2 regions of the Stenotrophomonas sp. 71799_Sma genome follow, and region 1 is predicted to be linked to the other one. Evidence: predicted binding sites of a transcription regulator. Region 1 holds the regulator's gene; the other holds the start of a gene.
What was found. The regulator FliA, encoded in region 1, starts transcription of late flagellar genes. The targets are predictions, from matches to a motif close to TAAAGTTTNNCNNNCNNNGGCCGATAA.
Positions count from the first base shown of each region.

Region 2: ACZK4Z_RS20355 (methyl-accepting chemotaxis protein) is a predicted target of FliA. The motif match lies at 5,661-5,687, and genes of this name have one in related genera.

Region 1 is NZ_CM151202.1:2,175,206-2,182,611, forward strand. It holds gene ACZK4Z_RS10075 (ParA family protein) at 1-539, opposite strand, end outside; gene motD (flagellar motor protein MotD) at 544-1,560, opposite strand; gene ACZK4Z_RS10085 (flagellar motor protein) at 1,562-2,302, opposite strand; gene ACZK4Z_RS10090 (chemotaxis protein CheA) at 2,404-4,236, opposite strand; gene ACZK4Z_RS10095 (protein phosphatase CheZ) at 4,239-4,844, opposite strand; gene cheY (chemotaxis response regulator CheY) at 4,844-5,236, opposite strand; gene ACZK4Z_RS10105 (RNA polymerase sigma factor FliA) at 5,294-6,037, opposite strand; gene ACZK4Z_RS10110 (MinD/ParA family ATP-binding protein) at 6,034-6,921, opposite strand; gene flhF (flagellar biosynthesis GTPase FlhF) at 6,908-7,406, opposite strand, start outside.
Region 2 is NZ_CM151202.1:4,406,415-4,413,820, reverse strand. It holds gene ACZK4Z_RS20390 (D-alanyl-D-alanine carboxypeptidase family protein) at 1-452, opposite strand, end outside; gene ACZK4Z_RS20385 (alkaline phosphatase) at 571-2,118, shown strand; gene ACZK4Z_RS20380 (hypothetical protein) at 2,115-2,300, opposite strand; gene ACZK4Z_RS20375 (LysR substrate-binding domain-containing protein) at 2,399-3,298, shown strand; gene ACZK4Z_RS20370 (ABC transporter substrate-binding protein) at 3,371-4,087, opposite strand; gene ACZK4Z_RS20365 (VOC family protein) at 4,170-4,541, shown strand; gene ACZK4Z_RS20360 (arylamine N-acetyltransferase family protein) at 4,670-5,512, opposite strand; gene ACZK4Z_RS20355 (methyl-accepting chemotaxis protein) at 5,716-7,406, shown strand, end outside.

The DNA of each region.
Region 1 (7,406 bases):
ATCGAGATCGGCAACGGGCGGCGGCGCGAACGTTCGACCATCTCGCCGGTGCGGACCATGCCATCCAGGCCATGCAGGGCCAGCGGCTCGGCCTGGGTGGGGATGATCAGGCGATCGGCTGCGGCCAGCGCATTGATCATCAACAGGCCGAGGGTGGGCGCGCAGTCCAGCAGGATGTAGTCGTGCTGGCCCTGGTGGCGCGCAAGCGCATTCTGCAGCGCCAGGCCAAGGCCAGGCTGGTTGGCGCTGCGGCGTTCCAGCGTGGCCAGCGCGGACTGTGCGCAGACATAGTCCAGGCCATGGATGCTGCTGGCATGGCACAGGCTGGAAAGATCGGCGGGCGGGGCGCCGAACAGCTCCAGCACGCCAGCCGGCGGCGGGTCTACCGGTACGCCGAACGCGCGGCTGAGCGAGGCATGCGGATCGAGGTCGATCAGCAGCACGCGATGGCCAAGTGCGGCCAGTCCGCGGCCGAGGGCGAGGGTGGTGGTGGTCTTGCCGACTCCGCCCTTCTGGTTGGCGACTGCCCAGATGCGCATCGGATTACTCCTTCATTGCCGGGGGAACGGCGGCGCCGACGCGGCTGCCAGCCGGCACCGGCGGCAACTTCACCGGTGCGATGGGGGAGGTGGGGGCGGTAGCCGGAGTTGCCGCGGCTTGTTCGGTATCGGTGTTCCGGGTGGCGCCGGTGGCTGCGTTCAGGCGCTGGCCGAGCGGGTCCACCGAGTGCGAGGTGTCGGCCAGGATGATGACCATCACCCGGCGGTTGCGGTTGCGGCCCTGCGCGCTGTCGTTCTCTTCGCGCGGGCGGAACTGGCCGTAGCCGACCATCGCCAGCCGCGACGGCTGCACGCCCTGGTCGGCGAACAGGTGCACCACGCTGGCCGCGCGCCCGGCCGACAGTTCCCAGTTCGACGGGAAGGTGGCGGTGGCGATCGGTACGTTGTCGGTGTGGCCTTCCACGCGCACGCTGTTGGGTACGTCGCGCAGGACCTCGGCCAGGCTGGCCAGGGTCTGCCGCGCATGCACGTCCAGCGCCGCCGAGCCGGTGGGGAACAGGATGTCGCTGTTGATCTCGACTTCGATCCACAGCTCGGTGCGGCGCACGCTGATCATGCCGCGGTCGATCAGCGGCGCCAGTGCGGCGGTCAGGCGGTCGGCGATGCTGTTGAGCTGGCGCTCGGCGCGCGCGATCTGCTCCTGGTTGTGCACCGAAACAGGCATACGCATCTGCGAGGCCATCGACGGCAGCAGGGTCGGGTCGTGCGACGGCGCAGGCGCCGAGGGCCCGATCTTGGTGCCGGACTTGATCACCGAGGGGCTGTCCCAGCCGCCACCCTGCACCTGCTTGTTGCCGACCTGTACCGGATTGATCGTGCGCGGCGCGCCCCCGAAGGCATCGGTCAGCGCGTCGGCCATGATCCGGTACTTGCCTTCGTTCACCGAGGAAATCGCGTACATGACCACGAAGAAGGCGAGCAGCAGCGTCATCAGGTCGGCATAGGGGATCGCCCATGCTTCGTGGTTGGCGTGCTCTTCGTGGTGCTTGCGGCGGGCCATGTCAGTGCAGGAAGCCGGAGAGGTTGGTTTCGATGTTGCGCGGGTTTTCGCCCTGGGCGATCGAGATCAGGCCTTCAATGACCATTTCGCGGTCGCGGGTGTTGTGCGAGATCACACTCTTGAGCTTGGCGGCCACCGGCAGGAACAGCAGGTTGGCCGAGGCGATGCCGTAGATGGTGGCGGTGAACGCTGCGGCGATGCCGTGGCCGAGCTTGCTCGGGTCGGCCAGGTTCTTCATCACCGCGATCAGGCCAAGCACGGCACCGATGATGCCCAGCGTCGGTGCATAGATGCCCATCGCTTCGAAGACCTTGGCACCGGCCTGGTCCTGGTGTTCCTGGCTGCCCAGTTCGATTTCCAGCATGTGCCGCATCGATTCGGGTTCGACGCCGTCCACCAGCAGCTGCAGGCCCTTGCGCAGGAACGGGTCCTGCTGTGCTTCCACCTGCGATTCCAGGCCCAGCAGGCCCTGGCGGCGGGCGATGTTGCTCCACTCGACGATCTGCTGGATCAGTTCGCGGCGATCGCTGTGCGGCGGGCGCACGACCCAGCGCACGATCTTGAAGGCATGCTTGAACACCGCCGGCGAGGTGTGCAGCAGGATCGCGGCGACGGTGCCGACGATGACGATCACGAACGCCGCAGGCGACCACAACGACGCCAGGCCGGCGCCCTTGAGGATGCTGCCGCCGACCAGCGAGGCCAGGGCGAGAAAGAGTCCAATGAGGCTGAGTCTATCCATGGTTCCGGTATCGGCGTGTATGAATGGGACTTGAGACACCGGTAGATCGCGTACAGACGGTGGTCACAGTTTTCGGGGCGCCGGGCATGGCCCGGTGGGGTTCATCGCAGCCCGTCCACGTCCAGGATCAGCGCCATGCGACCATCGCCGATCAAGGTTGCACCGGCATAACCGCGCAGGCCGCGCAGCGCTTTCGGCAGCGGCTTGATGACCACTTCCTCACGCCCGCGTACCTGGTCCACGACCAGCCCGAAGCGCGCTTCGCCAGCCTGCAGCACCACGATGGTCAGCAGCGGCGAGGCGGCCGGCGTCACATCCAGCCACTGGCGCAGATCGACCAGCGGCAGCGTGTGCGAGCGGCGGTCGAGCACGGCACGGCCATCGAACCAGCCCAGCGAGGTGCGCGGCGCGTGCAGCACTTCCATCACGCGGGCCAGCGGCAGCGCATAGACGTCCTCGCCGGCCTGCACCAGCAGGGTCGGCAGGATCGCCAGGGTCAGCGGCACGCGGATCAGGAAGCGGCTGCCACGGCCCAGTTCCGACTGGATCTGGATCTGGCCGCTCAGTTCGCGGATGCGTGACTGCACCACGTCCATGCCGACGCCACGACCGGAGATGTCGGTGACCTGCTGCTTGGTCGAGAAGCCGGGCAGGAACACCAGGTGCAGGCACTCCTCGCTGCTCAGGCGCGCGGCGGCTTCCGGATCGATCAGGCCCTTCTCGCGCGCCTTGGCACGCAGCTTTTCCGGGTCGATGCCGGCGCCATCGTCCTGCACCTCGATGCTGACGTAGTCGCCTTCCTGCTGTGCGGACAGGCGCACATGGCCCATCCGTGGCTTGCCCTGTGCCTCGCGCAGGTCGGGCATTTCCACGCCATGGTCGATGGCGTTGCGGACCAGGTGCACCAGCGGGTCGGCCAGCGCTTCGACCAGGTTGCGGTCGAGCTCGGTCTCGGCGCCGATCAGTTCCAGGTCCACTTCCTTCTTCAGCGAGCGGGCGACGTCGCGGGCAACCTTGGGGAAGCGCGAGAACACCTTGCCCACCGGCTGCATGCGGGTGCGCATCACCGCCGACTGCAGGCGGGCGGTGGCGATATCCAGAGTGGACACGGCCCGGTCCAGCTCTTCATCGCGCAGGCGTGCACGCAGGGTCTTGAGCCGATTGCGTGACAGCACCAGTTCGCCGATCAGGTTGACGATCGCGTCCAGGCGCTTGGTGTCCACGCGCACGGTATGTTCGGCCTCGGCCAGCGGCTTGGCGGCCGGCTTCGCCACCGGTGCCGGTGCGGCGACCGGGCGCGGCGCTGCGATCGGTGCCGGTGCCACCACGGCCGCAGGCTTGGCGCCGGGTGCCGCGCCACCGTGCAGCTGGTCGAGCAGGGCTTCGAACTCGTCTTCGCTGATCAGTCCGTCGTCGGCCTTCTTCGCTGGCGCGACCGCGGTCGGCGCGTTGCCACCATGCAGTTGGTCGAGCAGAGCCTCGAATTCGTCGTCGGTGATCAGGTCGCTGCCACCCGCGGTGGGTGCTGCTGCGGCGGCGGGTGCAGCCACGGCACCGCCGTGCACGTCGAACTGTGCGATCAGGTCCGGCGGCGCATAGCCCGGCTCGGTGCCGGAGGAAACCGCGTCCAGCATCGACTGCAGGTAGTCCAGCGATTGCTGGGCCGCGTCGAAGTGGTGGGCCTGCAGCACGGCCTGGCCGGCACGTGCGGCGCCCAGCGCCTCTTCAGCGGCATGGCACAGCTCGACCATGGCGGTGACGCCGAGGAAGCCGGCGCCGCCCTTGAGCGTGTGGTAGCCGCGGAACACCGCGTTGAGCTGGTCGCTGTCCTGCGGTGCCTGCTCCAGCGACACCAGCTGTTCGCCGAGGCGATCCAGGATCTCCTGCGCCTCGATGATGAAATCGGCAGTGATGTCGTCGGATACCGCGCTCATGCTTACAGCCCCAGATCCGACAACAGGTCGTCGGCGTCGTTCTGCGAGACCGCGTGGCGGTCCAGTCCCTTCAGTGCCGGCCCGGCCAGTTCCGGGTCGGTGCGATGCTGTTCCGGCGGCAGGCCGAGCGCGCCGAAGCCTTCGTGCACGCGGCGGACGATGCCGACCACGCGACGGATGATCTGCCCGGTCAGGTCCTGGTAGCTCTGGGTCAGGGCGATCTCGGTCAGGTTGTGGCGGATGCGCTCGAGCTGCGCGTCCTGGCCCGGCTGCAGGCCTTCGGCGCGCAGCTGTTCGGTCAGGCTGCGGCATTCCTCGGCCAGGTCCAGGGTGCGGTGCGTGGCCTGTTCTGTCATCGCCACCACGTGGTCCAGTCGCGCGCAGGCGTCGTCCAGTTCGCCGGCTTCGCTCGGCACGGTCGGCAGTTCGCCCAGCGCCTGCCCCAGCTCGCGGGCCAGCCGCGAGAGGCCGCTCATCATCGGCTGCGTGCGCAGCGCGACCAGCCCATCGATGCGCTGCCGCCAGGCGGCCTCGTCACCGGACTCGAGTGCGTCCAGGGCCTCCTGCAGGCGCAGGGCGAGGGCGTTCTTGTCGACCGTGGTATCCATCAGGCGCTGGCCGCCAGGCGTTCGAAGATCTTGCCGAGCTTCTCTTCCAGCGTCTGCGCGGTGAACGGCTTGATGATGTAGCCGTTCACGCCGCTCTGGGCGGCTTCGATGATCTGCTCGCGCTTGGCTTCTGCCGTGACCATCAGCACCGGCAGGGTCTTCAGCTTGGCATCGGCACGGATGGCCTTGAGCAGCTCGATGCCGGTCATCACCGGCATGTTCCAGTCGGTGACCACGAAATCGAACGGCTGGCTCTGCAGCAGCGACAGCGCGGCATGCCCGTCCTCGGCTTCGGCGGTATTGGTGAAGCCCAGATCGCCCAGCAGGTTCTTGACGATTCGACGCATGGTCGAGAAGTCGTCGACGATCAGGATGCGCATGTTCTTGTTCAAAGCAGAATTCCTTTGTTGTTCATTCCGGACGGCCGGGGGCAGCCGCCTCGGGGATGTTCATTCTTCGAGGCCTGCGTCGGCAGCCTCGAACAGCTTCAGCCGGCCACGCAGGCGCAGTACCGCCTGGCCGTGGATCTGGCAGACCCGCGACTCGCTCACGCCGAGCACCGCGCCGATCTCCTTCAGGTTCAGTTCCTGCTCGTAGTACAGCGAGAGCACCAGTTGTTCGCGCTCGGGCAGGTGGCCGATGGCCTTGCCCAGCTCGCGACCGAACTCACCGCGCTCCAGTACCTGCTGCGGGGTCGGCCCGCCCTGGGCGACGGTGTCCAGCTCGCCCTGGTCCTCGATGCGCGATTCCAGGCTCAGCACCTGGCCACGTGCAGCGTCTTCCATCAGCCGCAGGTACTCAGGCAGCGGCATCTCCATCGCGGCGGCCACTTCAGTGGCGCTGGCGGCACGGCCACTGCTCTGTTCCAGGCGGCGGATGGTGGCGGCGGCATCACGTGCACGGCGGTGCACCGAGCGCGGGACCCAGTCACCACGGCGGATCTCGTCGATCATCGAACCACGGATGCGGATCGAGGCGTAGGTCTCGAAAGAAGCACCCTGGTCGGCGTCATAGCTGCGCGAGGCTTCGATCAGGCCCATCATGCCGGCCTGGATCAGGTCGTCGACCTCGACGCTGGCCGGCAGGCGCGCGGCCAGGTGGTGGGCGATGCGCCGCACCAGGTCCGAATGCTGGGCGATGACTTCGTTTGCCGCCGAGCGCTGCACTTCCCTGTACTGGGCTGCGCCTTTCATGCCGTCACCCCACGCTGCTTGAGGATGCGTTCGAGGAAGAACTCGACGCCGCCACGCGGTTCGGTCGGCGCCTGCCAGCGCGCGGTACGGCGCGCGATCTCGGTGATCGCCAGCGCCGCCGGGCTGGACGGATAGGCCTTCACCACCGGCTGCTGGCGCTGCACCGACAGGCGCAGCCAGTCATCCTGCGGCACGCAGCCCAGGTAGTTCAGCGAGACATCGGCAAGGAACTTCTCGCAGACGCGGGTCAGCTTTTCGTACAGCACGCGGCCCTCGTTCGGGTCGCGCACCATGTTGGCCACCACCTGGATGCGGTCCACGCCGCGCTCGCGCGACAGCACCTTGATCAGTGCGTAGGCGTCGGTGATCGAGGCCGGCTCGTCACAGACCACCACCACGGTGTCCTGTGCGGCCTGGCAGAAGGTCAGCACGCCATCGGTGATGCCCGCGGCAGTGTCCACCACCATGATGTCCAGCTCGCGCTCCAGCTCGGAGAACACGTTGACCAGGCCAACGTGCTCAGCCGGGGCCAGCTCGGCCATGTGGCGGCGGCCGGATGCGGCCGGGACCACCAGTACGCCGTTCGGGCCTTCGACGATGACGTCGTCCAGCGAACAGCGCCCGGCGACCAGGTCGGCCAGGGTAAAGGTGGGGTTCAGGCCCAGGATCACGTCGATGTTGGCCAGGCCGAGGTCGGCGTCCAGCAGCAGCGTGCGCTTGCCCATGCCAGCCAGGGCCACGGCCAGGTTGGCCGACACATTCGTCTTGCCCACGCCGCCCTTGCCGCCAGTGACCGCAATGGTGCGCACAGGGCCGAGCGGCTCGCTGCGGGTGGCCGACAGCGGGAAGGTCTTGGTCAGCTTGGCGTACTCACGCGACGGCATGGTTCAACTCCGGGTTGCAGGGCATATCGGCCGCGCGGCGCAAATCTTCAAGGCGAAGTACAAGATTGGCTGCACTGGCCCGGTGCAGGTCCTCCGGGACGTCCTGGCCATCGGTCACCCAGGTGATCGGCAGGGCATGGTCCACGGCCACCGACAGGGCGTTGCCGAAGCGGCCGGTCTCGTCCAGCTTGCTCAGTACCAGGCCCTGCAGGTTGGCGGCGCCGAAGCGGCGGACCACCTCGTCCATGTCGCCGAAGCTGGTGTTGGCCGGCAGCACCAGCAGGGTGCGGACCTGGCGGGCGGCACGCAGCCACTGCAGCTGGGCGGCCAGGGCGCGGTCGCGCGGGCCCAGGCCGGCGGTGTCGATCAGCACCAGCTTGTAGTCCTTCAGGCGTTCCAGCAGCTGGTCCAGGTCGGTGCCGCTGTTGGCCTCGTGCACCGCGATGCCGAGCTGGCGGCCGTAGCCGTACAGCTGCTCGCGGGCA
Region 2 (7,406 bases), 2.2 Mb from region 1:
CTGGACGCATGGTGCGGGGTGGTGATGCCGGACACGCTGGCGAACCAGCTGCTGCGCAGGCCGAGCTGGCGCGCGTGCCGGTTCATGCGCTCCAGGAACGCAGGCTGTGATCCGTCCAGATGGCGCGCGATGGCCAGCGCCGCGTCATTGCCGGAGACGATCATCAGTCCTTCCAGCAGGCGCGCGAGGGTGACTGTTTCACCGGGCACCAGGCCCATGCGTGTTTCATCATCGGCCACCGCGTGCACATCCCCGGTGGCGATGGTGACCGCTTCGTCCCACGCGCCTCCGTTCTCTTCGACGCATTCGTACGCCGCATAGGCGGTCATCAGCTTGGTCAGCGAGGCCGGTTGCCTGGCGATGTCCGCGTTGTGCTGGTGCATCACCGCGAACGTTGCCGCATCGAGGGTGATGGAGGACAGCGGTGCACGCGCAGGAGCAGGAGACGGCATGGAAGGGCCGATGGAGGAGGGCCTGCAGGATAGCCCGCGGCGGCTGCATGAAGCTGCAATATTGCAACGATATAACGTATCGACATTGTGGGCCGCCGATGGCCCGACGGGACACCCGATGACTGCACGCATTCCACGCCGCTGGCTTCATTCTTCGTTGCTGCTCGCGCTGGCCGCACTTGGCGGCTGCCAGCCCAATCTGCGCGCCGAGGCTGTTGCTTCCGGCCCAGCGCGCCCGCACAACGTGATCGTGATGATCAACGACGGTGCCGGTTGGGGCACCTGGGACGCCGCCGCCTACTGGCAATACGGCAGCCGCGAACGGGCGCCGTATGCGGATTTTCCGCAGCGCCTGGCGGTAACCACCTTCCCGTTGAATGCCAGCAGCCAGCCGACCCGCGACAACGCGCAGACCTTGGGCTACGACGCGGGCAAGGCCTGGGATGACACGCCGGTTCCTGCGCAGGACCTGCCGTTTGCGGGCTACCAGTACCTGGCTGCGGTGGCTACCGACAGTGCGGCGGCGGGCACCGCGTTGTCCTCGGGCATCAAGACCTACAACAACGCCATCAACTTCAACAACGATGGCAATCCGGTCGAGTTCAATACGCTGCGCGCCAAGCGGCTGGGCATGGCCACCGGCGTGGTGACTTCGGTACCGTTCGCGCATGCCACGCCGGCCGCGTTCGCGGCGCAGAACGAATCGCGCAACAACTATCACGCCATCGCCCATCAGATGCTGGCGCAGGGGCATATGGATCTGGTGATGGGCACCGGAGGCCCGGGCTACAGCGTTGATGGTCGCGCCTGTGACGAGAGTGCCGGCGCGGCCAAGGCCGAGGGCTGCGCGAACCCGTGGGAATGGGTGTCGCAGCAGGATTGGCAGCAGCTGGAAGCGGGCAGCACCATCGGCGGCAATCCGTCGGGGCCGTGGCGCCTGATCCGCAGCAAGGAAGCGTTCGCCGCGCTGGCGCAGGGACGGTTGCCGGCAGACCGGCCGCTGATCGGCGTGCCGCGCGTGGCCAACACGCTGCAGCAGGCGCGCCAGCTGCAGGTGCTGGGCAAGGATGCGGCCACACCTTCCGGTGTGAGGAAGATCGACAGCGTGCCGGATCTTGCGACCATGACCCGTGGTGCGCTGCAATTCCTGCAGCAGCGTTCGTCCAAGGGGCTGTTCCTGATGGTGGAAGGTGGCGCCACCGACTGGGCCGCCCATACCAGTGCCTGCGGCACTGAATGGCACTACGGCCAGTGCAGCGACCAGCCGCAGTACGGCCGGCTGATCGAGGAAACCGTGGAGTTCAACGACGCGGTGACAGCAGTGATCGAGTGGATCGAACGCAACGGTGGCTGGGAGCGCAACCTGCTGATCGTCACCACCGACCACGACAACAGCATGCCGATGGGCCCAGATGCACAGAACGTCGCCTTCGAGCCGGTGCGCAACAACGGCCGTGGGCGCATGCCGGGGATGAGCTTCCGTCCCACCGGCAACCATTCCAATGCGCTGGTGCCGTTGTGGGCCAAGGGCGCGGGCGCGGAGCTGCTGGGCCAGCGCGTGCGGGGCGTTGATGCCGGCTACCGTCAGCACGTGCGCTGGAACGACGGCAGTTACATCGACAACACCGACGTGGCTGCCGCGGTGCAGGAAGCGCTGCAGCGTTAGGGGTGTGCCGGCCGCTGGCTGGCAGCGGCAGGTTTCCCGGTCGACGAGGTTGCCGGCCAGCGGCCGGCACTACCGGGGGCGGTGCTGGGCGGCGGCGTCGGCGACGGGCTGGCCAGCTGGCGTGCCAGCTCGGCGCTGGCCACGTGGCCGTGCAGGAACAACAAGCCGCTGAAGATGTTCATGAGCGTGCCTCCACTTGAGTGGATTGCACGATACGGGCAGCATGGACAGGCAAAAAGCGACATTTCCGCAAGCATGCCTTGAGAGGAATTCAAGCCTGATGTCCCGCCCTCCGCTCCATGCCCTGCAGGGCTTCGTGGCTGCTGCCCGGCTCGGCAACCTGTCGCGTGCCGCCGCGTCGATGAATGTGACCGTCAGTGCGCTCAGCCATCAGATGCGGCAGCTGGAAGAACGGCTCGGGCAGCCGCTGCTGATCCGCCAGCCGCGTGGTGTCACCCTCACCCTTGAGGGGCAGCGCCTGCTCGACCAGGTCGGACCGCATCTGGATGCGATCAACGAAGCCTTCCAGCCCTATGCCGCACGTGCCGAGCACGTGCTGACGATCAGCGCGGTGCCGTCGATGGCGTCGGCCTGGCTGGTGCCGCGCCTGGGTCACTTCGTGGCCGAGCATCCACAGATCGAGATCAACCTGCAGTCGAGTGAACGCCTGATCGATTTCGAGCGGCAGCGCCAGTTCGACGCCGCGCTGCGTCTGGGCAGCGGGCAATGGCCGGGCCTGGTGGTGGAACCGCTGTTCGACGAGTGGCTGGTGCCGATGGCGAGCCCGGCGCTGATCGAACGCATAGGCGGCATTGACCGTGTGCCGTTGACCCGGTGGCCGCTGCTCGGTGATCCGGACGGCGCGTGGGGCGCCTGGTTCGCGTTGAGCGGGCAGAGCCCGCCGTCGCGTTTCGTGGCGGTGCTGGATGATTCGGAGGCGCACCATCGCGCCGCTCTGGATGGCGTGGGCGTAGCGCTCGGGCGGGTGACGCGGGCGCGGCTGCTGCTGGATTCGGGCCAGCTGGTTGCACTGTCCAGCCAGCGCCTGAAAACCGACTGGCCGCATTGGCTGGTGTACCCGCAGCGCTCGGCCAGCCATCGCGGCTTCCTCGCGTTCCGCGACTGGCTGCATGCGCAGGCCGCCGAGCATGTGCGGCACATGGCAGACGCACATCTATAGCGCCGAGCCATGCTCGACCATTGCATCTGGATCTGTAGCGTCGAGCCATGCTCGACTGCTGGTGCTCTGCAGTCACCGAACCAGCGTGACCGCCTGCCCGGCACGCGCGAACGCTGCCTCAAGCAACGGGCCGGCCTTGATCGCCTCCACTTCCTCGAACAACGCCCGCAATGCATCGGCCGGGCGTGAGGCCGGCGCCGCCACTGCCTGCTGGATCGCGGTGAAGCGGTCGGCCAGCACACGGTGGCCGGGATGCGCCTGCGCCCATGCTTCCAGCGGCTGGCGTACACCGGCGGCGGCATCCAGGCGCTGCTGATCGAACAGGGTGATGGCCGCCGCGGAGGTCTCCGCCCGCTCGATCGTGGCATGGCGCAGTTCGCGACTGAGGAACAGGTCATAGGCCGCGCCACGCCCCACCGCGATGCACAGCCCCTCGCGATCCAGGTCGGCCACCTGCTGCGCCGGGCTGTCCTCGCGCACCAGATAGGTGCCTTCGATCTCCACATACGGAGCACTGAAGGCAATGCGGTCGGCACGTGCCGGATCGATGGCCAGGAAGGCCAGATCCCAGCCGTCTTCGCCTGCTGCCTCGACCACCGAGGCTGCGGCATCGTGGCAGGTGAAGCGTGCCTGCACCCCCATCCGTTGCGCCAACGCGGTAGCCAGTTCCAGCGAGGGGCCGCGCGGTGAGCGCGCATCGCCCTGTGCCAGCACCGGGTTGCCCAGGTTGATCGCCACGCGCAGGAAGCCCAGCGGTGCCAGTGTGCTTCGATGATCGGCCAGGGACATGCAGGGCTCCGCAGAACAGGGGGGCGTCCAGCTTGCCAGTGCTGCTGCGCAGGCGATGTCAGCGTCCGGTTATCCTGCGCGGATGAATCCGATCCTGCATGTCGAAATCCCAGCCAGTGACCTGGCCCGTGCCATCACCTTCTACCAGCAGTGGTTGCAGGTGCAGGTGGACGAACCGATCGTGCTGCACGATTGCCGGATGGCCTACCTGCCATTCGCCGATGAAGCCGCAGGGGCCAGCATGGCGCTGGTGCAAGGGGCGGACTACCGGCCGTCGGAACTGGGCGCGCGCATCTACATCGGGGTCGATGACCTTGATGCCAGCCTCGAGCGAGCTTTGCAGGCTGGAGCCGAACTGCGTTTCGGCCCCGCTGATGCCGGTGACTGGCGCGTGGCCGAGATCCGCGACAGTGAAGGCAACCGTATCGCGGTGCAGGCGCGCGCGTCCATATAGCGTCGAGCCATGCTCGACTGCTTCCAGGGTGCTGGGAGCGCGTCAGTCGGGCATCGCTCGACTCTACCAAAGCGCCAGTCGAGCACGGCTCGACTCTACGAAAAGCGCCCGTCGGGCATGGCTCGACGCTACACGTGGGTCGCGGCGCGCGAGCGCTGCAGCCAGTCATTGATGGCCGGGTCCAGCCGCGGGTCGTCCGGCAGCTGGATGCCGAAGCGCTGCTCCAGCACGTCGCGCACATCACCCACATCATGCAGCGGGCGCTTGTCCGGTGCCTGTCCGGGGCGGTACTCGGTGTAGTTGCCGCTGCCGATGGTGCGGCGCCAGTCCGGCCCGGTCAGCGACGCGCGCAACTGGCCGGGGAAACTGGAATCGGGATGGGTACAGACGTACCAGTTGCCCACCACGTTGTCGATCGGCGCCGGCGCCTGCAGATCGAAGCGGTACATCGCCCGCCAGCCCTCGCTGGATTCGGCCGACAGCATGAAATCTCCGCCGTCTTCCAACCGCTGCAACAGGTAGCGTTCGTGCGGGGTGGCCTGCGGCTGCGGGTCATGCAGGCGCAGCGGTACGGTCGGGGTCAGGCTGCCAAAACCGGCATCCACCAGCCAGTCACCGCCGTCCACCTGCACGCGCAGCAGCAGATGGGTACGCGCGGTCAGTTCGCCGTCCAGGGCGGCCAGCAGTACGCGCGCGCTCAATGGCTGGGCATCGAAGCCCAAGGCCTGCAGCAGCGCCAGCAACCCGCCATTGAGTTCGAAGCAGTAACCACCGCGGCGCTCGTCAAGCAGCTTGCGCTGCACGCTGTCCAGGTCGATCGGCACCGCATCGCGCAGCAGGCAGCTGAGGGTCTCGAACGGCAGCAGCGCGTTGTGACGCTGCTGCAGCAGCGTCAGGCCCGCCAGCGTCAGCGGTGGCGGCGCATCCAGCTGCAGGCGCTGCAGGTAGCGGGGGACATCGAGCGTCGTCATGGAGGCACCGGGCGGGGGAGGGAGTCCACTGTGCTCCCCCAACCGGGGTTGAGGTCAAGCACCGTGCGGGTGTCATCCCCCCGTCGCCTGTGCCGGGTACAAAGGCCGCGTCCGCCAGCCATCGGTGGGGCTGGCTCAAAAAAGTCCCTAAAGTTGCTCAAGATCCAGCCGATACAGGTGCGTCCTTCCGCCTGGAGTCTGTCATGTCGGCCGTTGTCCCCCACCTCCGGTCCCTGCGCACGCGTCTTGCCACGTTGCGCTCGGCGTCCCCCGGCCTGCTGCTGTGGCTGCAACCACACCGGCTCAGCGTGGCCAACAAGCTCAAGGCGACCCTGTGGATCTGTGGCCTGGGGCTGGTGGCGATCGCCGCTGTCTACGCCTGGACTGGCCATGCCAACGCCCTGGCCGCGCGCAGCCAGGCCAGCTACCAGCGCGGCAGCGATCTGGCTGCCAGCCTGTCCACGCGGGTGGCCGAAGCGCGCCGCCTGCAGACCCAGTATGCACGCAGTTTCGATGATGCTGACCGCAGCCAGTTGCTGGCAGCACAGAAGGCCCTGCAGGCTGACCTGCAGGCGCTTCGCGCGATGCCGATGGACGCCGGCCGGCGCAAGGCGCTGCAGGTGCTGACCGAATCGGCCGACGCGTTCTCGCAGGGTGTCGCCGCCCTGTTTGAACGGGTCGACGAGATGGGCCGCGGTGAGGCCGGCCTCGCTGCACAGCTGCAGCAGGCCGCCGAAACCCTGCAGGCACAGGTGGATGCGCTGCAGCGGCCGTCGCTGGCGCTGTCCCTGCAGAAGATGCGAAGGCAGGAGGCCCTGCTGCTGCTCGACGGTGATTCCACCCACGCCGACCGCGCCAGCGAGGAAAAGCTGCCGTTCGACCTCGCGCTGGCGGGCCTGCCCGCGGATGCGCAGGACGCCCTGCGCACCGGGATGGAGGGCTATCAGGGCGCACTGCTGGGGTATACCGCTGCCCGCGTCGGCCTGGATGTGGAAGCGCAGTCGCTGCTGGATACCGCCGCGGGCGTAGCGCCGGCGCTTGCCGCTTTCCAGCAGGCACAGGTGGCAGCGCTGGCCAGGGCTCAGGCGCGCCAGCAGGCCGGTGCGCGGACGATGAGCGTGCTGTTCGCACTCACCCTGCTGCTGGTGGCCGGCGTGCTGATCACCAGCCTGGTGCTGGTGCTGCGTGCGGTGCGCCAGCCGATCCAGGACACCCTGCGTTTCGCCAGCGATATCGCCGACGACCGCCTCGACACCACCCTGCGCGTCTACAACGCCAACGATGAGATCGGCCAGCTTGCCCAGCGCCTGGTCGACATGCAGCAGCGCCTGCGCGCGCGCATCGAGACCGAACGTGCCGTGGCGCGCGGCAACACCCGCGTGCGCCAGGCGCTGGACAGTGCGCAGACCGGGCTGATGGTGGTCGATGCCGAAGGCCTGGTGGCGTACGCCAATCCGGCGCTGCTGGAGCAGCTTGAACTCCAGGTTGAAGATCTGGTGGGGAGCGATGCGGTGCGCCTGCATCCGGCACTGGCCAGCCTGACCGGCGTGCGCCAGCGTGAAGAACGCGAGATCGGCCATTGCGGTGTGCGCTATCAGCTGGTCGCCAATCCCATTGTCGACGAGGGGCATTTCCTCGGCGTGGCGGTGGAATGGCGCAGTCGCGCGCTGGAAACCCTGCTGGAAACCGAAGTGGCAGCCCTGGTCGACGCGGCCGCGCACGGTGACCTGCACGGTCGCATCGCGCTGGAGGGGAAGCAGGGCTTTGTGCGTACGTTGTCGACCAGCATCAATCGTCTGTTGACCACCTTCGAGACCAATCTTGGCGATCTGCAGGCGCTGCTGGCCGCGCTGGCCCGCGGTGACCTCAGCGTGCGCATGGAAGGTGAACTGCA